3 regions of the Micromonospora sp. NPDC049679 genome follow, and region 2 is predicted to be linked to each of the others. Evidence: riboswitches for the same ligand, from Rfam matches in the RefSeq annotation. Region 2 holds a riboswitch; each other region holds the start of a gene.

Evidence for each region. A riboswitch is a leader RNA that binds a small molecule or an ion and turns the genes downstream of it on or off. The one in region 2 is predicted to bind cyclic di-AMP.
Region 1: linked by a shared signal. The riboswitch ahead of AB0J06_RS13605 (hypothetical protein) and the one ahead of AB0J06_RS10130 (C39 family peptidase) in region 2 are both predicted to bind cyclic di-AMP.
Region 3: linked by a shared signal. The riboswitch ahead of AB0J06_RS12880 (hypothetical protein) and the one ahead of AB0J06_RS10130 (C39 family peptidase) in region 2 are both predicted to bind cyclic di-AMP.

What each region holds. Positions count from the first base shown of each region.
Region 1 is NZ_JBFANZ010000017.1:52,821-62,902, reverse strand. Features, by position in the region: gene AB0J06_RS13630 (glycerophosphodiester phosphodiesterase) at 1-938, opposite strand, end outside; gene AB0J06_RS13625 (potassium transporter TrkG) at 1,089-2,423, shown strand; gene AB0J06_RS13620 (TrkA family potassium uptake protein) at 2,416-3,090, shown strand; gene AB0J06_RS13615 (serine/threonine-protein kinase) at 3,098-4,771, opposite strand; gene AB0J06_RS13610 (fused MFS/spermidine synthase) at 4,856-6,382, opposite strand; gene AB0J06_RS13605 (hypothetical protein) at 6,422-7,384, opposite strand; cyclic di-AMP (ydaO/yuaA leader) riboswitch at 7,454-7,585, opposite strand; gene AB0J06_RS13600 (inositol monophosphatase family protein) at 7,743-8,543, opposite strand; gene AB0J06_RS13595 (response regulator) at 8,548-9,000, opposite strand; gene AB0J06_RS13590 (ATP-binding protein) at 9,014-10,082, opposite strand, start outside.
Region 2 is NZ_JBFANZ010000011.1:114,101-124,182, reverse strand. Features, by position in the region: gene AB0J06_RS10160 (winged helix DNA-binding domain-containing protein) at 115-1,200, shown strand; gene AB0J06_RS10155 (hypothetical protein) at 1,281-1,517, opposite strand; gene AB0J06_RS10150 (S8 family serine peptidase) at 1,643-2,332, opposite strand; gene AB0J06_RS10145 (amidohydrolase) at 2,514-4,229, shown strand; partial or broken gene AB0J06_RS10140 (hypothetical protein) at 4,682-5,338, opposite strand; gene AB0J06_RS10135 (SRPBCC family protein) at 5,547-5,951, shown strand; cyclic di-AMP (ydaO/yuaA leader) riboswitch at 6,232-6,374, shown strand; gene AB0J06_RS10130 (C39 family peptidase) at 6,873-7,619, shown strand; gene AB0J06_RS10125 (hypothetical protein) at 7,925-8,473, shown strand; gene AB0J06_RS10120 (TetR-like C-terminal domain-containing protein) at 8,486-9,070, shown strand; gene AB0J06_RS10115 (hypothetical protein) at 9,807-10,082, shown strand, end outside.
Region 3 is NZ_JBFANZ010000016.1:16,670-26,751, reverse strand. Features, by position in the region: gene AB0J06_RS12895 (MFS transporter) at 1-785, opposite strand, end outside; gene AB0J06_RS12890 (STAS domain-containing protein) at 1,383-1,751, shown strand; gene AB0J06_RS12885 (glycosyl hydrolase) at 1,933-4,935, opposite strand; gene AB0J06_RS12880 (hypothetical protein) at 5,477-6,517, opposite strand; cyclic di-AMP (ydaO/yuaA leader) riboswitch at 6,522-6,651, opposite strand; gene AB0J06_RS12875 (cation diffusion facilitator family transporter) at 6,808-7,722, opposite strand; gene AB0J06_RS12870 (superoxide dismutase) at 7,959-8,906, shown strand; gene AB0J06_RS12865 (AAA family ATPase) at 8,998-10,082, opposite strand, start outside.

The DNA of each region.
Region 1 (10,082 bases), on a different contig from region 2:
TGCACGAAGAGCCCGATCCGGTGCGCATCGCGGATGACGGCGGTCGGCGCGAGCAGCTTGCCGGTCGCGTCCCGCGGCACGATCAGGTTCTTGTGCGCGCCGATCCCGTCGGCGTACCCCTTGATCCACCGCAGCCCGGCCGGCCGCACCAGGTCGGCGTAGGTGCGGGGATCACCCGAGGCCGCGAAGTCGGCGGGGCGGCCTGACGCATCGAGAAGCTGGATCAGCTTCACGTCGAGCATCGTGTCGAGCTTGCGGAGGTTGGCGGTCTCGAAGGACTGGATGATCACCGGGTCCTTGCGGCCGGTCCAGCCGTTGCGCTTGAGCGCCCGTACCAGCGGCTCCTCCAGCGGCAGCCCGATCGACCGGAAGTAGCTCGGGTGCTTGGTCTCCGGGTAGATCCCGATCGTGCGCCCCCGCTGGCGGCTCTCGCTCCTCGCGAGGTCGATCACCTCCTGCAGCGTCGGCACCTCGAACCGGCCGTCGAACGCGGCGTTGGTCGGACGTACCAGCGGCAGCCGCTCCTTGGCCCGCAACGTCCTGAGCTCAGCGAGCGTGAAGTCCTCGGTGAACCAGCCGGTGACCGCCACCCCGTCGATGATCTTCATGGCCCTGCGGGCGGTGAACTCCGGGCGGGTCGACACGTCGGTCGTACCCGAGATCTCGTTCTCGTGCCGCGCGACCAGCGCGCCGTCCTTCGTCGAGACCAGATCCGGCTCGATGTAGTCGGCCCCCATCCGGATCGCCAGGCGGTAGGACTCCAGCGTGTGCTCGGGCCGGTAGCCGCTCGCGCCGCGATGGGCGATGACGATCGGCGTCGCCGCGGGGCGGAAACCGTCGGCGTCGCGGCGGGCGACGGCCGGGGCCGACGGGACCGCGACGGCGGCCGCCAGGAACGCGCCGGCTACACCGAGAGCGGGAAGGGTACGTCGCAACATGGCATCTCCTCACGCCGGGGAACCCACCGTCAGGCTCCCGCCGCTGCGAAGTCAAGACGCCCCCGTCAACGCGCAGTGGGTCGGCAACTGTCCGCGCGGCGAACACCCGAGAGCGTCAGGTGGCGGTCGCGCGTGATAGGACAGTCCCTGATGCGCCGCATGCTGCAACACCCCGCGCGGATCGTGCCGTTGGCGTTTCTCTGCGCGGTCGCGATCAGCACCCTGCTGATGATGCTGCCCGTGGCCCGGGCCGAGCCCGGCCACGCGCCGTTCATCACCGCGCTCTTCACCGCCACCTCCGCCGTCTGCGTCACCGGGCTGAACGTGGTCGACACCCCGACGTACTGGTCCACGTTCGGGCATGTCCTGATCACGCTGCTGACCCAGATCGGCGGTTTCGGGATCATGGCAATGGCCACGCTGCTCGGCCTGTTGGTGACGCAGCGGCTCGGGCTGCGCAGCCGGCTCGTGGCACAGGCCGAGCAGAGCAGTCTGCAGTTCGGCGACGTACGGCGGATCCTGACCCGGATCGCCGTGACCATGCTCCTGTTCGAGGCACTCATCACGGCGGTGCTGGCCACGCGGTTGCGGGCCCACTACGACTACCCGCTGGGGCGGGCCGTGTGGGAAGGGTTCTTCCACGCGGTGCAGGCGTTCAACAACGCCGGGTTCGCCCTCTACAGCGACAGCCTCATCCGGTTCGTCGACGACGGATGGATCTGCCTCCCCCTGGTCATCGGCGTCGTCGCCGGCGGGCTCGGATTCCCCGTTCTTTTCGAACTCGCCCGCGAACTCCGGCAGCCGCGCCGGTGGTCGACCCACACCCGGCTCACGGTCTGGGGATCCGGCGTCCTGCTCGTCGTGGGTGTTCTCGTCATGCTCGCGTTCGAGTGGAGCAACCCGCGTACGTTCGGCCCGCTGGGCGTCTCCACGAAGGTGCTGGCCGCGATCACGCAAGGCGCCATGCCGCGCTCGGGCGGCTTCAACAGCGTCGACTACGCCGCGATGAACGCCGAGACGGCGGCGGTCACCACCGGCCTGATGTTCATCGGTGGTGGCAGCGGCGGCACGGCCGGCGGCATCAAGGTGACGACCTTCTTCCTGCTGGCGTACGTCATCTGGGCGGAGATCCGGGGCGAACCCGACGTGGTCATCGGAAAGCGTCGCATCGACGAATCAACGCAGCGGCAGGCGATGACCGTCGCGCTGCTCGGCATCGCGCTGGTCGCCGGCGGGACGCTGGGGTTGATCGCGTTGACCGACGGTGTCTCGTTCGAGCGGGCGCTCTTCGAAGTGACCTCCGCGTTCGCGACGGTCGGGCTGAGCATGGGTCTCACCCCGTCGCTGCCGCCCGCCGCTCAGCTTCTCCTCGTAGTCCTGATGTTCATGGGCCGGGTCGGCACCATCGCGATCGGGGCGGCGCTCGCCCTGAACACCCGACACCGGCGGTACCGATATGCGGAAGGGCGGCCCATCGTTGGCTGACAACGGCAGAGGTCCCAGCGACGACAACGTGGTCGTGATCGGGCTGGGCAGGTTCGGCAGTCAGGTCGCCGACTCGCTGGTCCGACTCGGACACGAGGTGCTCGGCATCGACGAGAACGCGAAGATCGTGCAGGCCTGGGCGGACCGGCTGACACACGTCGCGCAGGCCGACTCCACCGACAGCGAGGCGCTGTGCCAACTCGGGGTGCAGGAGTTCTCCCGCGCGGTCGTCGGGATCGGCACGGATATCGAGGCCAGTGTGATGACCGTGCTCACGCTCGCCGAGATCGGCGTCACGGAGATCTGGGCCAAGGCCATCTCCGTCAAGCACGGGAAGATCCTCGCCAGGGTCGGCGCCGACCACGTGATCTATCCGGAGGCGGCGATGGGCGACCGGGTGGCCCACCTCATCACCAGCCGGATGCTCGACTTCATCGAGTTCGACGACGACTTCGCCATCGCGAAGACCCGCGCCCCGCGTGACACCGTCGGCCGGTCCCTGTCCGACGCGGCACTCCGGGCCAGGTACGGGGTCACCGTGGTCGGCGTGAAGCGGCCCGGCGAGGACTTCACGTACGCCCGCCCGGAGACCGTCGTGCCGGCCGACGGCGTGCTGATCGTGGCCGGCACCACCGAGCAGGTTCAGCGCTTCGCGGCGGCCACCTGACTTTTCGTCAGTCGTCGTCGCGGCCGCGCCGGTCCCCACCGTCGTTCTTCTGCTTCCCCTTCTTGGGGGACTTCTTCGCCGAGTTGCCCGACCCGGGGTTTCCGGCGGTGTTCACGGCCGGGTTGGTTGCCGGCTTCGCCGCCGGGTTGGTCGCGGTCTGGCCGCCCGCAGCGACGCCCCCGCTCGACGGGACGGATCCCGCCACCCCGGAAACCTCGACGGCGCACACCTTTCCGTCCAGATCGAACTCCAGCGGAAGCGGATTGCTCCCCCGGTAGGCGCCGGCGAACCCGAGCGTCGCCGACGCGCCGGGCGCGAGCGGCCCACCACCCGCCGGGCGGAGCCTCACCTGAGCGTCGCGCTGTTCCCAGCGCACCGAATCACCTCCGGTAACCGTCTGATCGGCGGGGAAGGCGAAGCCGAGTTCCCAATCGGTCATCGGTGACTGCCCACTGTTCGTCACCGTCACGGCGGCCTCGAAGCCGCTGCCCGAGTCCTTGTTCAACGCGTACCGGACCCGGCACGGGACCGACGGCTGCACGGCGGCCATCATGCCGGTCGCCGGCGCGGCCACCCGCTCGGCGTCGGCCGTCGCCGCGTTGCGGCTGGCGCCCGTCCAGAGCACCCCGGTGACCAGTATCAGTCCGACGCCGACGCTGACCGCCTGCACGCGCCGCCGTACCCAGGTGGGGCGCCACGAGTGGCGCCGACGCCGCCGCAGGGAGAGCGGCAACGCGCCGGTCGCGGCCGACCAGGGCAGGATCGTCGTGCCGACCGCCGACAGCCCCGGCTCGACGGCCGGACTCCCCGGCGCGGGCACCGCCATGTCCGGCAGGGGGACAGCGGTCCCGGCGGCGATGGCCAGCGTCCGGGCGACCTCCCGGCTGCTCGGACGGTCCGCCGGGTTCTTCGCCAGACACCGCCGGCAGAGCTCCGCCACCTCGTCGGGGAGCCCTGCGACCGGCGGCATCGGGGCCGGGTCGGCGTGCAGGTGGGCGCGGAGGATCTGGGTGACGGAGGACGCCTGCCACGGCAGCCGTCCGGTCATCGCGCGGTAGAGCAGGAGCCCGACCGCGTAGACATCGGTGGCCGGCGACACCTGGCCGCCGTTGAGCCGCTCCGGCGCGAGATAGGCGGGCGTGCCGAGCAGATTTCCGTCCGGGCCCACGTCGCTCTCGCCGACCAGCGCGGAGATGCCGAAATCGACAACCTTCGCGCCGCCGCTGGTGAGCATGACGTTTCCCGGGGTCACGTCGCGGTGCACCACTCCCCGGCTGTGCGCGGCCGCCAGCGCGGAGGCGACCTCGGCACAGGCCGCGACGGCGTCCCGCCACGGGAGCACCCCGCCGCGCGCCAGCCGCGTCGCCAGCGACACGCCGTCGACGAGCTCCATCACCACGTACGGCACGGTGGCGCCGTTCGCGACCGTCTCGCCGTAGTCGTACACGTTCGTGATGTGTGGATGGCAGAGTCGCGCGGCGGCCTGCGCCTCCACCCGCAGCCGGTGCCGAAAGACACGGTCGGTGGCGAGCTGCGGCGCCAGCACCTTCACGGCCACCTGCCGACCCAACACCTCGTCGTAGCCACGCCAGACGACCGACATGCCGCCCATGCCGAGCCGCTCCACCAGCCGGTACCGCTCGCTGAGCAGCTCAGCGCCGTACTTGTCCACCCCACCCATGCCGAGCAAATGCCCGATCTTCGCGGAGCTACACCTCACCCGGCGAAATCGGTCAGCGGCAGCCGGAGAAGGACTCGCTGCCCGCTAGGGCCGGGCGAGGAGTTGATCGACCGGCGCGTGGTCGTCGGTGAGCGGCGACGCCGCGCCGACGAAATCGGCCAGCTCGGCACCGGACAGAACGGAGACCGGGTCGTCGAACCGGGCCAGCCGGGCGCGGAGCGCGCCGAGGGGAAGCGGCGCCTCACCGGCGACGATGAGGAAGTTCGCGCCGGTCCGGCCGGCCAGCGCGGCCGGCGGCGCCACGAGCGCGACGTGTGCGAACTCCGCCGTCACGGTGGCGAGCTCGGCACGGATGAACCGCAGCGGCGGATAGTCGATCACATTCTGCACGTAGATGCCCTGCGGACGGGTGATCCGCCGGGTCTCCGCGATCATCTCCCGGGTGGCGAGGTGCCAGGGCACCACGAGGTGACCGAAGGCGTCCCCCACCACGAGATCCGCGCTGGCGTCGGGACGCGCACCGACCAGCATCCGGGCGTCGCCGACCACCGCGCGCAGCGTCGGACCCTCCCGTACGCCCAGCTCACGGCGGCCCAGCTCGACCAGCTCACCGTCGATCTCATAGACCTCGTTCACGCTGCCCGGACGGGTCGCGGTCAGGTAGCGGGGCACGGTGAAGCCGCCGCCACCGAGGTGCACCGCGTCGAGCCGCCGGCCGGGCGGAGCCATCACATCGGCGACCGCGCCGATCCACTGCGTGTAGGCGAACTCCAGATAGGTCGGGTCGTTCACGTCGATGTACGAGTGCCGGGCCGAGTTGAGCAGCAGCACCCGTCCGCCGGGGCGCTGCGGATCCGCCGCGACCGTCGCGCAGTGGTAGGCGGTCTCGACGTCGCACGGCGTGGGCGCCACGGCGGAAAGACTCGCGCCGACGAGCCCCAGCACCGCCACGACCACGCGGGTCCGCGCCGGACCCGGCACGTCGCCCCGGTCCCGCCGCCGCAGATACGCGGCGAGCACGATGCCGGACACCCCCAGCAGCACGGCCAGGCCGACCATGATCACGCTGCTCGGCAGCGCCGCCACGAGAACGAAGCCCGTCCCCAGCGTCGCGGTGATCGCCCCCAGCGTGCCGATGCTCGACAGCCGCCCGACCACCCGACCGGTGCGGCGCAGGTCGCCGAGCTGCAGCTTGACCACGAGCGGGGTGACCGCGGAGAGCAGCGCGGCCGGCACGAAGACGGCGAGCGCGGTGAGCAGCAGGATGCCGCCGGCCGCCCCGCCACGCAGCACCTCACCCGCGTACCGGACCAACGGCAGGGTGAGCGCCGTGGCGATGCCGGCGAGCACGAGCGCCGGGGCGAGCAGGGGCCGCGGATCGCGGCGGTCGGCGAGCCAGCCGCCGAACCAGGCGCCGTAGGCGATGGCGGAGAGCGCGACGCCGATCACCGCGCTGCTGGTCTGCAGCGTGACGCCGACGTACGGGCCGACGAGGCGCAGCGCCACGACCTCCAGCACCAGGACGGCGCCGCTGGCCAGGAAGACCAGCGCCGCAGCCAGCCCGTCGGGGAGCGGCCGGGCATCGACGACGTCCGCTTGTGGAGTTTCCATCGCTGCGATGGTACGCAGCCCGACGCCGGCGATCCGCGTTTACACCATCGACAGATGGACGTGGTTCGTGTGGTCGCCGGCCGGACTACCGCCGCCGCTGTACGAGCGCCATCCCGTGCCCGGCATCCAGATCTGGCGGTACCAGATCACGTAGAGCACCCCGAGCCGGCCGGCGTTCTTGATGTAGAAGGCGGCGAGGTTGTTGCCGTACTGGCGGTCGGAGCCAGCGGCGTCCACTTCCTCGAAGCCGTCCTCTGCCGCCGCGAAGTCGCAGGCCCGGCCCTTGGGGTGCTCACCACCGCCACCCGAGCGGAAACAGGAGACATGGTGGTCGAACCCGGCGGCCTGGGCCTGGCGCAACGCGTGCAGGGTGCGTGGGGTGAGGCAACCGGAGGTGGTCGGATCGTCGATGGTGCAGGACTCGCTCGGCCACGATCCGTCGGGGTTTCTCGGCGCCGGCTTGGCGAGCGGTGAGTTGGCGCTGACGAACCCCCCGGCCGCGGCGCCACCGACGGCGGCCAGTGCCCGCTCCGCGTCCTGCTTCTTCCGCGCGATGATCGTGACCTGTTTCTGCTGCTCCTTGACCTCGTTGTCGATCGCGGCCTTGGCCCGGGTGACCTGCTCGCGCGTCTCCGTGAGCAGGCGCATCTGCTGGTTCTGGCGCTGGGCCATCGTGTCCAGGCCGGCGGCCCGCTCGAGGAACGCGTCCGGCGAGGCGCTGTTGAGCAGCATGGAGACGGCGGAGAGCCGGCCGACCCGGTACGACTTGTCGGCCACCACACCCATCTCGGCGGTGACTGTCACCAGACGCTGCTCCACCTTCTCCAGCTCCAGCCTGAGCTCGAGCTGACGCTTCTTGGAGTTGTCCAGCTTGGCCTTGGCCTCGATGTGCCCCTTGGCCGCCGCTTCGAGCGCGGCGCGCAGACTCTGGCTGCCGCCCTCGTTGGGGGCGGGCTTGGGCGCCGCACCGGCGGTGACGGGCGCCGCGACGAGGAGCGCCACGGCGGTGAACAGCGCCGCGATCGGTGCCAGGGCCCGGCGCCGGGGAGAGCTCGTCTTGCCGACCAAAGCTGTTCCTTCCGTCGGCCGCCTACCGAGTCAGCTGACGGGTTCGGGACGTGGCGCTCCCTACCGCTGGCGCGGATTCACCCCACGGAGATGCTTCCCCGGATCGCCCGTGGACGATTTCGGCGGCGGCCCTCACCGGCGCCTGGGGGCACCGCCTGGCGAAGACCGGCGGTCAGCTTACCCGACCCGCCCGCCCTGTCGAGTCACCGCAGGGCCCCGCAATAGCACATGACGCGGCCGGCGGCCGCAGGACCCGCCGACAACGCCGTGACCCGACCACGCCGGGCGAACCTCACCGGTCGGGAAGCAACGTCTCGCTGACCGTCTGCCAGATCTCCTCGGTCGCCGCCACCAGCAGCCCGGACCGATCGTCCACCGGATCGTAGGGGCCGCCGTCGAAACGGCGGGCCGCGCCGCCCGCCTCCCGCACCAGCAGCGCCCCCGGCGCGTGGTCCCACGGCAGGGTGCGCCAGAAGAGGGCGAAGTGCTGGCGACCGGCGATGATGTCGAGGTATTCGCGCCCCGCGCAGTGCTGACCCGTGAGCACCTCGCCCAGCTCGGCGCTACCCGCCTCCGCTCCGGCCCGCAACCGCGTCGGCAGAAACCGGATCATCGCGGGGCCGCGCAGCACGCTCCGCGCGGGCTGCTCCGCCGCCGCCACGATCCGACGCCCGTCGAGGTACGCCCCCGCCCCGCGCTCGGCGACCGCCAGGCTCTCGGCGATCGGGTCGTAGATCCAGCTCGCCACCGGCGCGCCGGCGCGCAGCAGCGCCACCATCACCACGAACGGGGGGTGGCCGGCGGCGAAGTTCGCGGTGCCGTCGAGCGGATCGACAACCCAGACGTCGCCCGTACCGCGGAGCAGGTCGAGTCGGGTCGGGTCGGCGCCGACCCCCTCCTCCCCGACCACGACGGAGCCGGGGAGCAGCCGTCGCAGCCCGGCGGTGAGAAACTCCTCCGCCCGCCGGTCGGCGACGGTGACCAGGTCGCCGGGGGCCTTCTCACGCACGTCCGTCTCGGCCAGCCGGCGGTACATCGGCAGCACCGCCGTGGCGGCGGCTTCCCGGACCAGTGCGGCGACCTCGTCGATCATGCGGTCAGCCGCGCGGCGGCAGCTTCACCACGCTGACGAAGAACTCGTCGATCTGACGGATCACCGCGATGAACCGCTCGAAGTCGACCGGCTTGGTCACGTAGGCGTTGGCATGGAGCTGGTAGCTGCGCAGGATGTCCTCGTCGGCCTGAGAGGTGGTGAGCACCACGACCGGGATCCTGCCGAGCTTCTCGTCCTTCTTTATCTCGGCGAGCACCTCTCGCCCGTCGCGGCGCGGCAGGTTGAGGTCGAGGAGGATGAGGTCCGGCAGGACCACGTCCGCGTACTTCCCCTCACGGCGCAGGTAGGCCAGCGCCTCCGCGCCGTCGGACACCACGCTCAGCCGGTTGCGGACCTTGTGCTCCTCGAACGCCTCCTGCGTCATCAGCACGTCGCCGGGGTCGTCCTCGACCAGAAGAACCTCGATCGGACTCTGCCCGTCGACCGGTGCTGTCATGCCCGCATCTCCTTCACGCCACCGTCTCCTCAGCCTGGTCGGCCGCGGCGGCGGACGACTCCCGGCCGTTCTCTTCGTTGCGCGGCTCCGGGACCTCGGCGGTCCCTCGCTGCTCGGGCAGCACCGGGAGGGTAAAGCTGATCGCCGTCCCCTCCGTCGCATCCGGATCAATCCAGATCTGCCCGTTGTGGTACTCAACGATCTTCTTGGCGATCGCCAGCCCGATCCCGGTGCCGGGGTAGGCGTCCTTCGCGTGCAACCGCTGGAAAATCACGAAGATCTTGTCGGCGAACTCGGGCTCGATCCCGATGCCGTTGTCCCGGCAGGTGATCTCCCACTCGTCGCCGACGCGACGGGCGGAGACGTGCACCCGCGGCGGCACGTCGGGGCGACGGAACTTCAGCGAGTTGCTGACCAGATTCGCGATCAGGTTGGCGAGCAGTGGCTCCTCGCCGAGCACCACCGGCAGCTCCGACCAGGTCAGCTCGCCGTCGGCGTACTGCCGGGCCGCGTCGGTCTGCCCCTCGATCTCCCGCATCACTGCGTTGAGATCGACCTCGGTGAAGCCGGTCGTGAGGCGGCCGATGCGGGAGAACGCGAGAAGGTCGTTGATCAGTCGCTGCATCCGCTGCGCGCCGTCGACCGCGAACGCGATGTACTGGTCGGCGCGCTCGTCGATCTGCCCCCCGTAGCGGCGCTGCAGCAACTGGCAGAAGCTCGCCACCTTGCGCAGCGGCTCCTGCAGGTCGTGCGACGCGACGTAGGCGAACTGCTCCAGGTCGCGGTTGGACCGGGTCAGCTCCTCCGCCTGCTTCTGCAGCTGGCTGTTGACCCACTCGATCCGGGCGCGCGCTTCGCGCATCTCGGTCAGGTCCGCCGCGATCTTGCGGCGCATCCCGTCGACGTCGCTGGCCAGCCCCGCCAGCTCCGGCGGACCGGCCGTCCCGATGTCCCGTTGGTAGTCGCCGCCCGCGACGTCGCGCACCTGCGCGGCCAGTTGGGTCACCGGCGCGATCACCAGCCGATTGAGCGCGAGGCGGAGGGCGACGCCGGCGAGCACCACCACGACCGCCGCGATGATC
Region 2 (10,082 bases):
GCCGTCGCGGCGCGCTGAACCGCCCACGGGCACCCGCCGCAGGTACGGTGGCGTGTGCACTCACGAGGGGAACCGGCCGTGGAGCTGACCGCGGCCGACGCGCTGGCGCTGCGGATGACGAGCCTGCTGCTCCGGCCCGGGCACGGTGGAGCGGAGCACCCGACCGACGTGGCGGGGGTCGTGGAGTGGTTCGGCGCCATGCAGGCGCAGGACCTGGCCAGCGCGATGTGGTCGCTCGGCGCTCGCCTCCCCGGCTTCACGGCGGTGGACGTGCACGCCGCGCTGGAGCGCCGCGAGGCCCTACGGACCTGGCCGATGCGCGGCACGGTGCACCTCGTCCCGCCGCGTGACGCGTACTGGATGCTCGAGGTCATGGGTGCCCGCGCCCTGGTCGGGGTCGAGAAACGGCGGACGTCGCTGGGCCTGACCGAGCAGGTCGCGCGTCGCGCCGTCGACGTGCTCGCCGCCGCGCTCGCGGGAGGTGGACGTCTCACCCGGGCGCAGTGCCTCGCGGAGCTGACCGTCGCCGGCATCGACTGCACCGGGCAACGCGGCTACCACCTGCTCTGGTACGCCAGCCAGCTCGGCGTCATCTGCATCGCCCCGCACGTCGACAACGAACAGACCTTCGTCCTGCTCGACGAGTGGGCGCCCGACCCGCGCCGGCCGGAGCGCGACGAGGCGCTCGCGGCGATCGCCGTGCGCTACTTCCGTAGCCACGGCCCCACCACCCGGCAGGACTTCGCCGGCTGGACGGGGCTCACCGCCGCGGACGCCAAGCGGGGCATCGCCGGCGCCGGCGACGACCTCACCCTGGTGAGGGTCGAGGGGAGCGAGATGCTCCTCGCTTCGGCGCTGCTCGACGCCGACCGCGCCGGGCCGCCCGCCGATGGCCCCGAGGAGCTGCGCGCCCTGCCCGGGTTCGACGAGTATCTGCTCGGGTTCAAGGACCGGTCGCTCATGCTCGACGCGGAACACAAGCAGGCGATCATCCCGGGCGGCAACGGGGTGTTCCAATCGACCATCGTGCGCGGCGGCCGGGTGATCGGGACGTGGAAGCGGTCAACGGGCCGAGCGCAGGTCACGGTCGACGTCCGGCCGCTGGTCCCCGTCGGCGACCCGGACCGGGCGCAGATCGAGGACGCGCTCCAGCCGTACGGACGCTTCATCGGGCAGCCCGTCCGGGTCCGGTGGCCCTGACACTCCACCACGCACCTCGGCAGGAGCCGACGGGGCGGGCCGAGGGCGCGGGCGGACAGCCCGGGCCGACCCGGAACGGATCAGCCGCTGCGGCGGGTGCCGTACTGGCGGGGACTCTGGACCGAACCCCGACCACCGATGCGCTGGCCCTGTCCATGGGGCTGAGGCTGCGAGCTGCCCTTGCCCTTCGCGCGTCGGGCCGCCCGGTTCTCGTAGACGGCGGGCTCGTCGGTCTCCGACCCGGCCCCGGACTCCGTCTCGGCGGGTGTGCCGGCGTCGTCAGCGGTGTTGTCCTGAGCGGGCCTCGGCTCCGGCATGTGCATCTCCCTGCATTGTTCGGGTGCCGTGCGGCGATCGCCTGCGCGGCGGACGCTGACCGGTCGATGCCGGCGTCGGCGCACTGACGGTATCGCAAGGCCAGGTCCGGCGGACGGATGACCCGTCAGGCGTGGCGCGCCCGACGGGCCAGCTCGCCGGGGCGGGTCTGGCCGCGCGGCGCGGCGACCGCGGCCTGCGCGTCCACGAGGCCCCATCCGTACACGGGCGTGTAGACCCGCGCGCGAGGCCGAGCGGCGTCCGGGCCGTGGACGTCAGCACGGAACATCGCCCCCGGCTCCCAGGCCGGCGTGGCGCAGAGCGGAGCGGCCTCGTTCCCGGCAGCGGCGATCACCGCCACGCCCTTCGAGCTCGCGTGCGCGATCGCCTGGGTGACATCGGCGACGAGCCCGGTGAGCGTCAACGCCTGCGCACCGGGGAGCGCGCCGAGGCTGAGGTTGACGACCTTGGCGCCCTGGTCGGCGAAGTACCGGATACCCGAGGCGATGTCGGCGAAGCTGCCGCTCCCCTTCTCCAACACCTTGATCGGCATGATCTTCGCGTCGGGGGCCACTCCGGCGATGCCGACACCGTTGCCGGTGGCGGCGGCCGCGATGCCCGCGACGTGGGTGCCGTGCACATCCTCGGGGTCGCCGGTGCCGTCCGGGCCGACGACGGGACGACCAGCCCCTTTCGCGTTAACTTCATTGAAAACATTGACACAACATTGGCGCTCGTGATGGATTCTCCATAGCCGTTCATGGATTGCGGGATAGCGCCCCAACCCCGGGGGCCGCGCCGCGGATAGAACGTCCACGGAATGGCCAGACGCGCCCTGACCTGCAGGTTCTCGGCATCCCGGCCGAATGCTGGCCAGGTCCCTCCACGCTCACTTCCTCTTCGTGACACCCCGGTCGTCCGCCGTTTTCCGCCGGCCGATCACCCCTAGTCGAGGAGAGTCGCCCGTGTGTGAAACCGACCATCTCCAACCTTCAGGCGTGAGCCGCCGCGACATGCTGGGACTTCTCGGCGCCGCCGGCGCCGCGATGGCCGTCGCCCCGATCCTGACGGCGGATCCGGCCATGGCTGCCGCGTCCGATCTCGCGCTCGACCCCAGGACACAACCGGCCGATCCCATCAACTACGAGCCGCCAGCGAAACTCGCCGTCGACTCACAGGCCAAGGACGCCGCCGTCGCGTGGATCGACCGGCACTCGGAGAGCATCGTCGGGTTGAACGACCGGATCTGGGAGTTCGCGGAGCCTTCGCTCGCGGAGTGGAACTCGTCATGGGCCGAAGCGCAGTACCTGCAGGCCAACGGCTTCACGATCGAGTGGGGGGCGGGCGGCATGCCGACCGCCTTCGTCGCCACGTTCAGCAACGGCACCGGGAAACCGGTGATCGGCTTCAGCGGAGAGTACGACGCGCTGCCGGGGCTGTCGCAGGAAAAAGGGAACGCCCAGCACTCCCCCCTGGTCTACAACCATGATCCGTACGCCCCCAGCTACGGGTTCGGCCACGGCTGTGGACACAACGCCCTCGGCGCCGCCGCGGCCGGCGCGGCGGCCGCCACGGCCGCGGCCATGAAGGCCCGCAACCTCGACGGCACCATCAAGTTCTTCGGCTCCACGGCCGAGGAGCAACTGGTGGGTAAGTCGGTGGCCGTCAAGGCCGGCGTCTACAAGGGCCTCGACGCCTTCGTCGACTGGCACCCGGCCAGCGGTAACAGCACCAGCTGGGGTTCGAGCAACGCCATGTACAGCCTCGCCTTCCACTTCCTCGGCACGGATGGTCACGGTGGCTCACCGCTGGCGACCCGGCCAACGCAGGACGCGGTGTCGGCCATGTCCATGCTGACGGAATACCTGCGGGAGAGCGACCAGGCGCCTACGGCCCGGGTCCACTACGCGCTGCGACAGACCGGTCAGGCGCCGAACGTCTTTCCCACGCTCTCGAGCATCTGGTACTTCGCCCGCGAAGGCAGCCCGACCCGGGCCAAGATCCTGATGGACAAGATCATCAAATGCGCCGAGGCGGCCGCCATGGCCACGGGCACCCGCATGGAAAACCGGATGATGGCCGGCGTGTGGAACATGCTCGGCAACAAGCGCGGCGCGGAGCTGATGCACGCCAACATGACGCAGGTGGGGGCCCCGAAGTTCTCGGCGGGTGACCAGGCGTTCGGCAGGGCGCTGCAGCGGTCCAACGGGACGAAGGAGACCGGGTTCGCCGACACGATCAGCGAGTTGCGGCCACCGGCGGCGGTGTTCATGGGCGGGGGCTCCACCGACGTCGCCGACATCAGCTGGCAGGTGCCGACGATCTCCATGGGCACCGCGCACCAGCCCGGCGGCACCAAGAACCACTCGTGGCACCACACGGCCACGGCTGCGGCCAACGCCGGTCACGTGGCCATGGTGATGGCCGCGAAGTACCTCGCCGCCACCACCGTCGACCTGCTGACCCAGCCGAAGATGGTCGCGGAGATGAACGAGGAGTTCGACCGCCGCACCGCGAAAATCAGGTGGAAGAGCATGCTCCCCGACAACTACCAACTGCCGCTGTACGAGCCACCGAGGTGGTTCCTGGAGCGGACGCGGCAAACCTGGCCGCCGCGGGGTGTCAAGTGGCCACCACGGCGGATCGTGTCGACCGAGACCGCCCCCGATCTCGGGCCGGAGCTGCCGCCAGAGAACCTGCCCCCGCTGGAATAGCCGCCACCACCAGCACGGTTTCGTCCCGCACCCTGATGGACGGGGTGCGGGACGAATGACGGGGTCGCCGGTCAGGGCTGGTCGCCCACGCGCGGAGTCTGCGGAGTGTTCGACGGACGCAGGACCTGGGTGGCTTCCGGATCCGCCGTGTCGGGCTCGGTCGGCGGCTGTCCCGGCGCGTCCGCCGGCGATTGCGGATCCGCGTACGCCTGCTGGGCGGGCTGGTCGCCCACCTGCCGCGACTGCGCGACGGTCGAGGGACGCAGCACCTGGGTGGCTTCCGGGTCGGCCACGTCGGGCTGGGCCGAGGGTTGCCCCTGCGGGTACGCCGACGACTGCGGCTCCGTCGGCACGTGCTGACTCGGCACCCACGTCTGCTGGTTGGCCCGCTGCTCGTCGGCGTACGCCTTGGCGTGCTCGGCGACCCGCGACGACTCCGCCGCCGCCCGCTCCAGCCACACCTCCCAGCGGGCCTGCATCGGCCGCACCAGCCCGCCGCCGACCCCCACGATCAGGATGCCACCCACGGTGGCCAGCACGGCGATCAACACCGGAGTGGTCACCGTCGTGGCGATACCGACCTGGTTGAGCGCGGCGATCACGCCGAGACCGAGGATGAACACCGAGGCGACGTTCGCCAGCAGCCGCCCGTAGGACAGACCGCCGAGGGCGGTGGCGATGATGTCCTTGACGGCCCTGGCGATCGCCGAGGCCACCACGACGATCAGGATCGCGACGAACGCTCGTGGTAGCCAGGCCACCACGGCTTCGATCAGGTCGCTGACCGGGTTGGGTCCCCAGATGCCGAACGCCAGTTGCAGAGCGAAGAGCAGGATCGCGTAGTACACGAGCTTCGCGACGATGTCCGAGGCGTCGTACTTGCTCCGGGCGAGCACGGCCTTGATGCCGCCACGCTCCACCGCCCGATCGAAGCCGACGCGCTCCAGCAGCTTGTCCACGACCGCGTACAGGGCTCGGGCAAGAAGCCAGCCGACCAGCAGGATCGCGAGGAACGCGATCGCTTTCGGGAGAAAGAGCAGAACGCTGCGCCACATGTCGGTGACAGCTCCACCGATGTCTACTGTGGGCGACGCGAGAACCTCGACCATCGCTGAACCTCCTGGGGCGCACGGTGAACGTGGCATGGCACGCCACCAGTACCCACATCGACGATGACGGACACCTCTGTGGATCCTCAGCGCTCCCGCCGGCATGCGCGGGACTTCAGACCCGTCGTCAATTTGCGGCCGCGTCCCGCTCCGGGCGACCGTTACGGCCTGCGATACTGCGTCCGTGTCCGTCATGCCATCGCGCACAGTGACCGTCTCGATCGCTCGCGCTCCGCAGAGCACCTACGAGTTCATCCGTGAACCGCGCAATCTGCCCCAGTGGGCGCCGGGGTTCGCGCGGGCGGTGCGGCCGTCAGATGGAAAGTGGGTTGTCGAGACGGTCGATGATCCGGTGGAGATCGACTTCGTGGCGCCGAACCCCTTCGGGGTCGCTGATCATCGAGTCACCGCCGCGCCGGGAATCACGGTCGTCAACGCCGTGCGCGTCGTCCCCAACGGCAGCGGCTCCGAGGTCATCTTCACGTTCTTCCAGACGCCGGATATGGCGGATCACGAGTTCGAAGCGGCCGCAGCACTTGTCGAAAACGATCTGCAAACGCTCAAACGTGTGCTCGAAGCGATAGAGCGCGGCAGCCGGTCGCCGACCCCGTAACAGGACCCACCGCTATTGACGGCTGAAATACGGGTAGCAATCGTCTACGCGAAATCAGCCGGCCGCAGCAATGCGCGATCACCGCAATGCCCACTCCGGTTTCGCACCCACCGTCCGTCACGATCGGGCGCCGGTGTGCGGTTCCGGACGCCCCGGGCGGCCCTGCGTCGAACGCGAGTGTGGTACATCGCAGCAGGTCGGGAAGGGCTGGGCAGCCGAGGAGCGGGACCAGTAGTGTCGGCTCGTCCGACCCGGTCGTTGCTCATCACAAGATGACCCCGGATCGGACCCGCTTAGTCGTGCTTGCACGAGCCGGGGACCCATCGCAACTCTGGGGTGAATCCGCGGGCCTTGGCCTGTGGTAGGGCGTTCTTTCCCGCCCGAATCCGTCAGCTAACCCGGTAGGCGGTATCGGAAGGAGACACATAGAAGTGCAGCGCCGAATGTGCCGTGGCACATCCCCCCAATCCCCCCGCCGCAGCGCGCTTTCCCCCGCGGAACGCCTCGTACGCAGCGGGCTCGTGACGCTCGATCACTAGCCACGCCGACGCCCTGACGCGGGTTCACGAAGCCGGACCTTGTTTCCGGCGCCACTGTTCACGACATGCCGCCGCCGCTTGCGGCGACGCATGAGCGCGTCCTTTTCAGCGCGCACCACAGCAGCAGACGCTGTCGCAGTGGAGTAGCCATTTCGTCGCTCGGGTCACGAACGAGACCACGACGCTCATCCGTAACGCTCCGCACGTCTGGCCCGATGGGGATCCGACGACGGGAGCCTGCGGGTTCGTCCAGCGCGCGCACGCGCACCGCGCCGTGGCTCTTTCCCGCTCGACGTCATCGCGTCAACCGTCGGCCTGGCTGACCGTTCACCGTTATTGATTGGGACGCCGACCACGAGTCGGTACAGCAATGGAGCCTTCAGTGGAAATCCGACGTATCCGCACGCTGTTCCGCCACGCCGCACCCCGCCGCGTTCACCCGGCCGCCATGGTTTCCGCCGCCGTTCTCGCGGTAGCCGCGACCAGCGGCAGCCTGCTGACCCTCACCACGGCACCGTCCACGGCGCACACCGCCGCCAACCCCGCCGTCGTGGACATGGCGTTCACCACCGGTAACCACCGGGGGGACGCCGAGAAGAAGGCGGCCGCGCCGAAGCCGCCGTCGGAGAAGATCGGCAAGTACGACTTCGAGTACCAGCCCAACTTCTACTACTGCGGCCCTGCCGCGACCCGCATCGCCCTGACCTCCAACGGCGTCACGCTGAGCCAGGATGAGCTGGCTCAGCAGCTGGGCACCACGGTCAACGGCACCAACTCCGCCGAGGACATCACCCGGGTGATGAACAAGGTGATCGGCAAGGACGCCTACCGGACGCAGTCGATCCCGGGCCCGGGCGCGACCCCGGCCGAGATGGACCGGCTGCAGGCTGACGTCGTCAACGCGCTCAGCGACGGTCGCGCGGTCGTCGCCAACATCGCCGGCGGCGCGACGGACAACGCCGGATTCTGGCGCAGCTTCCCGGGTGGCCACTACGTCACCATCGTCGGCTACAGCGATGAGGGACGGCAGGTGCAGGTCGCCGATCCGTCCGGCGTCGGTCCGGCCACCTACTGGATGAGCACGATCGACATGGCCAGCTGGATGGCCTCGCGCGGCTACTCCGCTTAAGCCCCGAACCGGTGCCAGCCATGGCACCCGGCACCGGCGGTAATACTCGTCAGATCGACGAAGGGCCAGCTCATCGAGCTGGCCCTTCGTGGTCTCCCCGGCACGTCTTGACCAATCTGGTTACGTAGCCTAGCCTTCTAGTTAATGTCATTAACTAGAAGATGTCGGGGGAAGCCATGACCACACACGCCGGATACGGTCCGTCGGCCGGCTATCGGAGCGCGACCGGGGTGGTCGCCACGGCGGCAGCCGGTTACAGCGTGGCCTGGACAGCCGGTCTGGCGGTGTGGTCATCCGATGTGGGCGTGACGGCTTCCGCCGCCGACGTGACCGCCGCGTACGCGGGGCATCGAGGCATGGCGATGACCCAGTCACTGCTGGTGCACGGCGTGGCCGCACTCGCCCTGGCAGTGGTCGCGCTGGCCCTGGCCGACGTCGCTGCCCGCAATCGCGCCCAACGGTGGGGTCGAGTGGCCGCCGCCGGAGGCCTCGGCGCGGCGGCGCTGTCGCTGGCGCAGTTCGCGCTCGGGCAGGCGCTCGCCGCGTGGGCGGTTCCCACCGGCCGCACCGGAGCGGCCGGCCTGCTGTTCGACCTGGTCAACCGGATCGACGGCGTAAAGATGTTCGCGCTCGCGGTGATGGCGGCCGCCGGTGTCGCCGTGGCCCGTCGCACCCGGGTCCTGCCCGGCTGGCTAGGCTACGTCGGCGCGGTGCTCGCGGTGGCGCTGACCGGCGCCGGCGTCGGCTACCTCCTGGTCAGCACGGCGCTGACGCCCGTGGCGTACGTCGCGCTCCCGCTGCTGCTCGTGTGGGTGACCGGGACAGGACTCTCCCTGGCCCGCGCCCGCCGCTGAAGGAGTCCCCCGATGCCCCGTGCCGGTCTGACTCCCCAACGCGTCGTTGCCGAAGCCGCCGCTGTCGCGGACGAGGTCGGGCTCGACCGGTTGACGCTCGCCGCCGTCGCACAAAGGCTCGGCGTGTCGTTGCCCGGGCTGTACAAGCACGTGCGCGGGCTCGACGGGCTGCAGCGCGACCTGGCGCTGCTGGGAGTGCGGGAACTGGCGGCGGCGATGTCGGCGGCGGGGGTGGGACGCGCCGGCCGCGATGCACTCCATGCCATCGCAGCCGCCTACCGCAGCTACGCCAAACGCTGCCCCGGCCGCTACGCCGCGAGCGTGCGGGCTCCCTCAGCGGACGACGGCGAGCACATCGCCGCCAGTGAGGCCGTTGTCGGCGTCGCCGCGGCAGTTCTCCGCGCGTACGGGATCGCCGGTGCTGATGCCGTCGACGCGATCCGGTCGCTGCGGGCCGCCCTGCACGGCTTCGTCACCCTGGAAACCGCTGGCGGGTTCGGCCTGCCGCAGTCCGTCGACGCCACGTTCACCCGCCTCGTCGACGCCCTCGACACCGCCTTCACGTCATGGGCCACCGCGTCGCCGCGCCTGCGCTAGTGTCGTGCGCCAGAAATTCGCCGTAGATATCGGGCGAGGGATTCGAGGATCTCTTCGGCCGTCTTGGTCCATAGGAACGGGCGCGGGTGTTCGTTCCAGTCGGCGATCCAGGCGCGGATGTCGGCTTCGAGGGCTTGGACGGACTTGTGGGCGCCGCGTCGGGATGTTCGCGCGCTCGTTCTGATCGAAGTTGAAGAAGTCGACGTGGAAGTCGCAGGTCACGTGCGGCTCGTTGTCGATACCGTCGTCGAAGGCGGCTCCATCGATCTTGACTGTGCCGTTCGCTCCCACGGGATCACCGCCCGGCGCGGCGGGTCTGCGCATTGTGGACCTCACGCCAGGCGCCTCGCATGGTCAGCGCGTCCCGGTAACGGATATTGACGGCATCGGAACAGAAGCGTCACGTCCGGGCTGCACATCGACAGCGGCCGTCCTAGAATGCTCGAATCGCCTCGGTGTAGCCGATCCGGCGATTTCGCCCGCACCCAGCGCCACCGCCGCGCATTCCGTTACATCAACCCGCCGCCATAACGGGCTGAGATAAGTCCCATTTTCTGCCGGCCCCGTTGCCTTGAGCGCACCACCACCATCTCCTAGCCTGGTGCAGCGCTCGCGCAGACGGGGCACCTGTCGCCCATTTGCCGGGTCCCCCGTGAGATTTCGCCAGAGTCTGATGCCGACGCCGCGGGACGAATGGACCAGCGGGATCGATAACCGCACGGAGAGAAAAGGCAAGATGGTGCAGACGCGGGATGAAGCGCAGGAGACGGTGACATCGGCGGCGGGCAGGACGACCCCGATCCTCGTCGACCGCACCGGCCGCCGTCGTGGCCTCGGACCGACGGGACGGACGAATCCTGTCTTCGTCGACAAGACCGGCCGCCGCCGTCGTCTCGCCGTGCTCGCCGGCACGGGCATGGCCGCAAGCCTGATGGCATGGCTCGGCCTCCTTCTGGCCGGGCTCGTCACCGACGCGCCGCTACCGATCCCCGGGTGGCCGGAGGCGGGTAAC
Region 3 (10,082 bases), on a different contig from region 2:
CAGAAGACGAACAGGCCGGTGAGGATGGCCGCGCCGGCGAAGAAGCCGAGACTGCGCGCGTCGCCCCAGCCCCATTCGGGGGCCTTGATGATGCCCCAGACCAGGCAGAACATGGCGCCGGAGAGCAGCACGATGCCGGCCACGTCGAGCCGGGCCAGGGCGGGCGCCTTGGACTCCTTCAACGCCCAGAGCCCGGCGGCCAGCGCGACGATGCCGACCGGGATGTTGATGAAGAAGACCGACTGCCAACTGACGTGCTCGACGAGGAGACCGCCGACGACCGGGCCGGCCGCGGTGGAGACGCCGAACGAGGCGCCCCAGACGCCGATCGCCATGTTGAGCTTTTCGGCCGGGAACGCGGCCCGGAGCAGCGCCAACGCGGTCGGCTGGAGCATCGCGCCGAAGAGCCCCTGCAGCACCCGGAACGCCACCACGGCGCCGATGCTGTGGGAGAGGCCGATCGCCAGCGAGGTCAGCGCAAACCCGACGACGCCGATGATGAAGATCTTCTTGTGCCCGAACCGGTCACCCAGCTTGCCGGCCGTGATCAGGAAGACCGCCAGGGCGAGCAGGTAGCCGCTGGTCACCCACTGGAGGTCGGCGAGGGACGCGCCGAGATCACGACCGATCTCCGGGTTGGCGATCGCGACCACCGTCCCGTCGAGCGCCACCATGATCACGCCGAGCGCCACCGACACCAGAGTCAGCCATGGATGGCCTTGCCCGGCGCGGCGCGCCCGCGGTGCGCCGGGCTGGTCGCTTTCTTCCGTTGTCGTCTGGGCCATCGCCCGAACCCCCGTTGACGTAGTTCGCGGCGGACGCGCGGTGGCGTCCGAGGTGATTGGGCGGAGTGGGGCGCCGACACCGCCCCTGCGGTCGGGACGGGCGTACCGGCGCGGACCAGGTTCGTGCGCGACCGGACGCGCAACCTGTCACGAGCCGAGGGTACGAAGACCGCGTGTTCGGTGGGTGCGGTTTCGGCCGACGTGTTCCAACGCACGTTTGCCGGGTACGGGTCCGGCGGCGACGCCGGCCGTGTAGGCGCGGGTCGCGTGATCAGGGCAGCTCCGGACCGGGTGCACCGCCGACGCGCGGGGGAGTCAGCGCTGATCACATGGCGGGACCGGACCGGCCGGGGCGGAACCGTCGGACGCGGTCGGATGGGCCGCTAGGGTGGTGGGCGTCGGCGGCACGGGGTCGGGGCCAGAAGGCCAATCGGCCAGTAAATGTGTCGTGGTTTGCCCAGACATATCCGGACATTAGTGGTGGTGCGGGCGGGATCCATCCGGCCAAGGGGTGGCGCCGAGTTGGCCGGCGGAATACGCTCGGTCGCGGCCCGCGTACTGATGAAGCGCCCGTCATGGGCGAGTGGAGGTGCTCGCGTGAGCCTGTCGATTGTCACTTCGACGCTGCCCGGCGGGGTGGTCGAGATCGCTCCTCGTGGAGAGATCGATGTGGACACGGCGCATGAGGTGCGCGAAGCGATCGCCGGGGTGTTGACCAACACCCGGCCGACCCGGATCCAGCTCAACATGCGGCTCGTCACCTTCATCGATTCGGTCGGCATCAGCGCGATGGTCGCCGGATTCCAGACCGCCGAGGTGAGTGGCGTCAAGCTTGTCGTCACCGAGCCCAGCAGATTTGTCCACCGGCAGCTCTGGGTCACCGGCCTTCTCGGGCTCTTCGGCGCCCCCGAGCCCTATTACGCCGGCGCCGGCCAGATGCCCGAGGCCCAGCTCCCCGGCGTCTGATCCACCGGCGCCGTGGCGCCCCGCTACAGCAGAGCCGAGCGGGGGCCGCGGTGCGGAGCGGCGCGGCAGACCGCCGTGGGAGGCGTGCCGTTCGGCTTCCGCCGACCGGCGCCTTTCATCCAAGCCAAGAAAGGGCCTCTCGCTGCCGCTTTCGCAGAGCGAGAGGCCCGTCCGCCGTCCGTCAGCCGGTGACGGTGAACGGCACGGTGACGATCGACTGCCGCCCGTCCGCAGCCGTGGCGTCGACCCGTACCGTCGTCGGCGCGTTACCGATCGCGTTCCAGACCTCCAGCCGTACACACCCGTTGGTCATGCCCGCGAGAGCGCCCGAGGAGGAGAGCAGCCCCGCGCCCTGGGTGTAGCTCTCCGTGCCCGCCACCGGGTCCGTGGCGAAATAGCGGTACGTCTCGACGCGGCTGTAACTGCCGGAACCGGTGAGGTCGTACGAGATACGGGCCTGCACCCCCGCCCCGACCGCCGTGCCCGCGTCCACGTGCAGCGCGAACGCGCTCGCCCCTGAGCCGTACCCGCCGGTGATCCCGCATCCGGTGAAGGTCACCGGGTTGTGCGGGGTGCCGTCGTGGTTGCCCCCACCCGCCGAGGGGACGGTCACCGTCGTCGCGCCGGCGCCCGCGGTGTCGGCGAGTACGCCGCCGGTGCGGAGGTGGAGCTGGTTGGAGCGCAGCGGCGGTTGCGTCGGGCCCGGCGTGGGACCGGTCGTCGGGCCCGCGGTCGGGCTGGCCGTCGGCGTGCCTCCGCCGCCTCCGCCGCTCGCGCTGCCGCCGCTCCAGGTGAGGGCGCCGGTGGTCGCGGTCCGTCCAGCAGGGACGGTCAGCGTCGTGCCGGTGGAGAAGGTCACCGTGATCGGGTTGGCGGTGATGTTGGACGCCACGTACGTGCGGGCGCCCCCTTTGCTGAACACCCCGTACAGCGGGGTGTTCGCGGTGACGCCGGTGTCCACCTGTCCGAGCGCCGCGAGGTTACGGATCCAGTGGAAGGTGTGCGCCCGGCTCTCGCCCTCCTCCACCGCGTAACCGGGGTTGGCCCGGAAGCTGGCGAGCGCGCCGTCGCCGTTGCCCAACGCCTGGAAGGACCAGAGCACGTCCTGCCAGACGGTCGGTTGGCCGCCGTTGTTACGGACCAGTTCGTTCCAGTTGGTCGTCACGTACCCGGGCCGATGGCCGAGGTAGAGCGACCCGCCGGTGATCGGCAGCATGTTGATGCCCTGGATCATCTCGGGCTCACCACTGAACCAGGTCGCGTACGCCCCGCCGTCACCCCAGACCATGCCGACCGTGCTGTGGCCGAACGCGGCGGGGAAGTTGGTGTCGGCGGAGTCGAACCAGTACTCCTGGATCGCCTGGGCCTGCGTCGTGTAGATGTAGAGGCCGGCGTCGCGGATCGCGGTGTTGCCGGTGGCCAGCCCCCACTGGATGAGGGCGTTGGCGAAGTTCATCCCCTCCGACGAGGATTCCTGGTTGTTGCCGGCGCCGAACGCGCCGTGGCCAGAGGCCCAGTCATGCCCGGCGAAGATGTCGAAGTCGCGCAGGAACGGGAACATGGTGTCCGCGCGGTCGTAGCTGTTGGCGTCCCGGATCAGCAGGTTGACCATGCCGCCGTACCGGCTCGTCGCGGCCCACGCCGGGTCGAACTTGGCCAGCGTGGCCGCCGCGGCGATGTAGTAGCCGTAGTGGAAGTGATGGTCGTTGAGGTCGGTGTCCGACCCGTACGAGGCGGGGTAGCCGACGAGGGTGCCCCAGGCCTGGTCGTAGGCGAAGAGCCGCTCGGTCTTTCCCGCGGAGGCGGTGAACCAGTCGGTCAGCCGGTTCCTGATCGCGCCCAGCAGCAGGTCGCGCTGGGCGGTCCGGCCGAGCTGGTCGGCGATCTCGGCGAGCCGGGCCGCGCGTCCCAGCGCCTTGCCCGTCCAGTACGTGTCGTTGCCGAAACCGGCCAGCGGGTCGCCGGTCGCCACCTGGTCGAGGTAGCCGCCGAGCGTCGCGAGGTCGGCGCCGCTGCCGGTGGCGACCGCCGGCACCTCGGGCAGCACGCCGTTGTAACGGATCGCGGTGGTGAAGGCCGCCGCCCCGACGAGGCTCTTCATCGGGCCGCGGGGTGAGACGTAGGTCTGCGCGATCGGGGTGGCGGCGCTGAGACTCTTCCACTGGTGCGGGTAGAGCGAGATGACCGTCCCGTTCGCCGAGCCCTCGCGCCGGGTGGTGGTGACCGCGTAGGTGGCGTTGACCACGCTCGCCGACTGGTTGTAGCTCCACGAGACTCGGGTGCCGGTGACATGCGCGTGCGCGTACTGGCCGTAGCTGTCCATCAGCGCGGTGCGCTCGGCGGCCGGGGTGGTCGCCGTCGTGGGCAGCAGCGCGACGGAGAAGTAGCCGCGACCGGCGAGCGTGGAGCTGATCGTCGTGCCGGCCACCGTCCAGGTCGCCCCGGTGGGCGCGTACCCGACGTAGTCGTGGCCGCGGACGGAGAAGCCGATCCGGGTGCCGCTGGTCGCCCAGACGGTGGGCGTGCCGCCGAAGCGGAGCTCCGCGTTGCCCCCGGTGACCTGCGCGTACAGGAACGGCAGTCCGTGGCCGATGGTGGTCTTGAGGGTGCGGGTCCCGTCGGACCAGGCGGGCGTCACCGTCCAGTCGCTCCAGCCGTCGACCTTGACGTCGGGGGAGTTGAGGCCGGCGACCCCGAGGGTGAACTCGGTGGAGTAGGGGAAGTGGTACTCGCCGACGCCGGTGGCCGAGCCGGAGATGGCGGCCTCGGTGGTGTAGGAGACGCCGAGGCCACCGGCGACCGGGTCGAACGACATGGGATGCGCGTGCAGCGGTTCGGAGTAGGCGCAGTCGTACCGCTTGAAGAGCAGCGACGACCACCAGTCGTTGGTGGGTACGGCGCCGCCGGGGGCGTTGCCGGTGACGAACTGGCGGGGGTTGGTGGCGATGTTGCCGCAGGCGGTGGGGGCGGCGCCGCCGGCGGGGCGGGTGGTCGCGTAGCTCCCGGCGCCGAGGGTGGCCGCGTCGGCCGGGCGCAGCGCGCCGAAGGTGAGGACGCCGGCCGCGAGCGCCACGATCGTGGTTGCCGCGAGCGCACGTCGTCGCGGGGCGACGTCGGTGCCGCGCGTGCGCGCACCGGCGTGGTGAGCGCCGCCGGGTACGACGCGACGGATGGAGAGCTTCATCGTTCCTCCGGTTCCGGGGTGCTGGCACGGCAGCGAGAAGATTTCGCATGCATTAACCAGTCGTTGCGTGGAGGTCACCAGAAGGGCTGGATCCTGTCAATATTCGGCGAGCATCTTTAACGGATCGCTCAGTCGCCCGAACGGGTGCATTGACATCGACGGCTGCCGGGGTATATAACTCCACCAGAGAGCGCTCTCACAGCATCGGAACGAGAGCCGACGTGGGTGGTCGGCCGATCACGTGGAGTGTGTGAAAGAGCGCTCTCTCGTCAGCGGAATCGGGCGGGAAACGCGATACCGTGCGGCTCTCCGCGCATTCCGCCATTACCGCGCGCCCCCATCCGCGCAACGCGAAATGATCGCTCTCATCAGCGCGATGAAGGCGATCATGAATGGTCGCGACGGGTCGCGGTGCTGCAGCGGGGATGCGACGCGCGTCTGCGTCGACGACGCGGCGTTCGACTCGACCCGCAGCGGCCGCTGAACACGATCGTGCGGCTGGTGCCACCCGTCCCGGGTGGCGCCAGCCGCACGATTCAGGTCAGTTCATCGACAGGTGCACGTGGTTCGTGTGGTCGCTGGAGGGGTCGCCGTTGCCGTTGTTGTAGGCGCGCCACCCGCTGCTCGGCAGCCAGATCCGCTTGAACCAGATCACGTAGAGCACGCCGAGCCGATCGGCGTTGTTGATGAAGTAGTTGGCGAGGTTGTTGCCGTACGTCCGGTCGCCGCCGCTCGCGACCCCGCCGAACCCGCCCGTCTGGGCCGCGAAGTCGCAGGCGCGACCGAGGGGGTGCTCGCCCGGGCCGCCGTCGTCGCGGAAGCAGGCGACGAAGCGCTCGAAGCCGGCGGCCTTCGCCTGACTCAACGCGTGTGCGGTGCGCGGCGTGAGGCAGCCGCCCGTCGTCGGGTCGTCGACGCTGCAGGACTCGCCCGGGAAGGAGCCGTCGGGATTGCGCCGGGCCGGCGCGGCGGACGCGGAGCCGCCGCTCACCCCGCCGGCGGCCTGTCCGCCGCCGGCCGCGGCGAGCGCCCGTTCGGCCTGCTCTTTGCGCTTCGCCATCACCGTGAGCTGCTTCTTCTGCTCCCCGACTTCCTTGTCGATCGCGGCCTTGGCGCGGGTCTCCTGGTCGCGCGTGGTGATCAGCGCATTCAGCTTGCTCTCCTCGCCGGCGGCAACGGCGCTCACCGTGGAGGCGCGGCTGACGAAGTCGTCGGGGGAGCCGCTGTTGAGCAGGGCGGAGACGGGACCGAGCCGACCGGTCCGGTAGACCTGGCCGGCGAGCGCGCCCACGGTCTCCGTGCGGACGACGAGCTCCGCCTCGACGGTCTTGAGGTGGGCGTCGAGCTCCTTCTGCCGCTTCATGGAGTTGTTGAGCGCCGCCTTGGCGTCCACGAAGCCCTTGCTCGCCGCGTTGAGTTGCTCACGCAGCTTGGGGGTGCCGCCTTCGTCGATGTCGCCGGGCGCCGCCCGGAGGCCGGCCGGCGCGGCGGCGGGCGGGGCCGCGGCGGCGGGTGAGCCGGTGACGGCGATCACCGCGAGGAGCGCCGCGAACGTCCGTCGTACGGGGGGCTTCAACGTCACATTCCAGTCCTTCCGTCAGCCGCCGGCCGGGTTAGCTGACGGGTTCGGGACGGAAGATCCCTACCGCTGACGCGGATGCACCCCACCTACGTGGTTCCCCGGCTCGCCCTTCGGCGATTAGGCGACGGCTCCCACCGGCGCCGGAGGGGCGCCGCCTGGCGGAAGCCGGTCCCGACACTACCGGCGGGCGCGGGTTCGGATCTGCGACGGTTGAGCCTTTTATACCGATAACTCGTGACATATGACGGCAGAAGATCGAGATGAGGTCACGAAATTTAAGCGGAAACTAATCACCAGTGGGCGGGGCCGCACGCGCCCGGCGCCGTCGCGGGCTCCACCTGCAACGTGGCGTGTTCGATCGCGAACTCGTCGTGCAGGGTGTCCCGGGCGGCCGCGAGCACGCTGGCCACCTCGGCGGCCGGCTCGATCGTGAGATGCGCCGAGGCGACGTCCATGCCCGAGGTGAGCGTCCAGACATGCAGGTCGTGCACATCGCAGACCCCCGGCAGCGCGGCGAGCCGGGCCTGCACCGCGGGCACCTCCAGGTGCTCGGGGGCCGCCTGCACGAGGATCCGTACGGCCGCCCGGGCGAGGCGCCAGGTGCGGGGGAGGATGAAGAGGCCGACGGAGACGGCGATGATCGGGTCCGCGTACCACCATCCCGTCGTGGCGATCACCACCGCGGCGACGATGACCCCGACCGACCCGAGCAGGTCGCCCAACACCTCGAGGTACGCGCCGCGCACGTTGATGCTCTCCCGGGCGCCGGGACGCAGTAGCGCGAAGGCCACCAGATTGGCGAGGAGTCCGCCGACCGCGACGGCGAGCATCGGCCCGGCGAGCACGTGCGGCGGGTGGTCGAACCGGCGTACCGCCTCGACCAGCACGTAGACGGCCACCCCGAAGAGCAGCACCGCGTTCGCCAGGGCGGCGAGCACCTCCAGGCGGTAGAGCCCGAAGGTCCGCTGGGGGTCCTGCGCCGCGCGCCGGGTCGCGGTGATCGCGGCGAGGGCCATGGCGATGCCGAGGACGTCGGTGAACATGTGGCCGGCGTCGGAGAGCAGGGCGAGCGAGCCGGTCGCCCACGCGGCGGCCGCCTCGACGACCATGAAGGTGGCGAGCACGGCAACAGCTCCCCAGAGCCGGCCGCGATGCCGCTCGCCGGCCCGCGCCGCCTGCGCGCCATGGTCATGACCTGCGCCCACGCTCGCCCTCCGTCACTCACCCGCCGGATCGGCCGCGGTCGGCCAAACCATGCTCACATTGCTATGTGTGCAACCAATGGTACCTACCGGGTTCGTCGAGCCTGATATGCCCGCCCGGCAACCGGGTCCGCGGCCTGGAATGGGACATCCGCGTCATCAGGTATACAGTGACGCGGATGGATGGCGCGTGCCCCGCGCCGTCAGTGGAAGCCCCCGACCTGCAAGGGATACCCACCGTGCTGACCGGTCCACGTGTCGCCCTCGTCCTGGCCGCGGGGCTCGCCGCGGCCCTCACCGTCACGTCCGCGCCGGCCGGCGCCGCGCCCGCCCGCCCCGAGCCGCCGTTTCCGCGGACCATCGCGCTTCCCGCCGGGTTCCAGCCCGAGGGGATCGCGATCGGAGCGCTGCCCTACGCCTTCTTCGGTTCCCGCGCGACCGGCGCGATCTACCGGGCGAGCCTGGCGACCGGGGAGGGCGCCGTCATCAACGCGGGGTCGGGCACGCCGTCACTCGGCATGAAGCTCGATGCGCGTGGGCGGCTCTACGTCGCCGGCGGCAGTGGCGGCGACGGTCGCGTCGTCGACGGGGTCACCGGGGCGCTCCTCGCCAGCTACCGGTTCACCGCGTCGCCGAGCTTCGTCAACGACGTCGTGCTGACGCCGCGCGCGGCGTGGTTCACCGACTCCACCAATGCCGTCCTCTACCAGGTGCCGCTGGACCGCTCCGGCAGGCTGCCCGGTCCCGACGCGGTGGTGCGGCTGCCGCTGACCGGGGACATCGTCTACGGAGCGGGCATCAACGCCAACGGGATCGCCCGCACGCCGGACGGGCGCGGTCTGCTCGTCGTGCAGTCCAACACGGGCCGGCTCTTCCGCGTCGACCCGACCACCGGCGTCACCCGCGCCGTCGACCTCGGCGGCGAACTGCTCACCAACGGCGACGGGCTGCTCCTCCACGGGCACACGCTCCACGTCGTGCAGAACCGCCTGAACACCGTCGCGGTGCTGCGCCTCGACGACGCGGGCGTCCGTGGCCGGGTGATCTCCCGGCTCACCGACCCCCGGTTCGACGTGCCGACCACCGTCGCGGCGTACGGCCAGCGGCTCTACCTGCCCAACGCCCGCTTCACCACCCCGCCCACGTCGACCACGCCGTACTCCGTGGTCGCCATCGCGGATCGGTGACCCGCCGCAAGATCCGCGTGATCGCGCGGTCGTGCGCACGCCGCGCCGGCGCTACGCGCGAGTCAGTCCCTGATCACGCGGATCCTGGGGATCACATGGTCGCGTCGATGGTGGTCAGGCGCTGGGTGGCCCGGGACAGCGCCACATAGAGCGTGCGGACGCCGGCCGACGAATCGGCCCGGATCTCGGTCGGCGCGACGAGCACCACGCCGTCGTACTCCATGCCCTTGGCCTGCAGGCTGGTGACCACCTGCAGTCGCGGCCCGGCCAACTCGGCCAGCCAGCCGGCGATCTCGTCGCGGCGCGGCACCGGCGTGATCACCCCGACCGTCCCCGCCACCTCGGCGAGCATGGCGGCGGTGGCGTCGCGGACCGCCGCGGGCAGCCCGGTGGGCGTCACCCGCAGCTCGACCGGTGCCACGCCGGTGGAGCGGACCGCGGTCGGCAACGGCAGATCGGGGTGGACCTCGCGGATCACCGCCGCCGCGACGGCGAAGATCTCCGCGGAGTTGCGGTAGTTGGTGGTCAGGGCGTACTCGTGCCGGCGTCGTCGGCCCAGCGCCTTGTCCCGCGCCTGTGCCAGCTCGCCCGGGTTGCCGGTCCACGCCGTCTGCGCCGGATCGCCGACCACGGTCCAGGAGGCGAAGCTGCCCCGCCGCCCCAGCATCCGCCACTGCATCGGCGACACGTCCTGCTCCTCGTCGACCATGACGTGGGCGTACTCCCGATAGTCCTCCGGGCGCTGCACCGCCGCTCCGCGCGCCGCCCGCTCCCGGTCCGCGAAGGTGGTCACCTCGCGGATTCCGTCCCGGACGTGGAACGGGTCGCGCGTCCGGCTCGCGGGCTTCCGCGGACGCCCCATCAGCTCGTCCAGCTCGTCGAGGATCGCCACGTCGGCGATGGTCGGCCCCTGCGTGGCCAGCGACCGGTACGCCGCCGACAGCGCGCGGATCTCCGCGTTGGAGAGGATCCCCTCCGCGTACGCGCGCAGCCGCTCGGGACGGGCCAGCCAGCCGAGCACGTGACGCGGATGCAGCCGAGGCCACCACGCGCGCAGGAAGTCGCGGAAGTCGCCACGCTCCGACAGTTCGTCCTCGAACTCGGGCTGAGTCGGCAGACCCGTGGCGCGCAGCCCCCGCGCCTGCGCCCAGAGCGCGCGGAAGATGCCGTCGAACC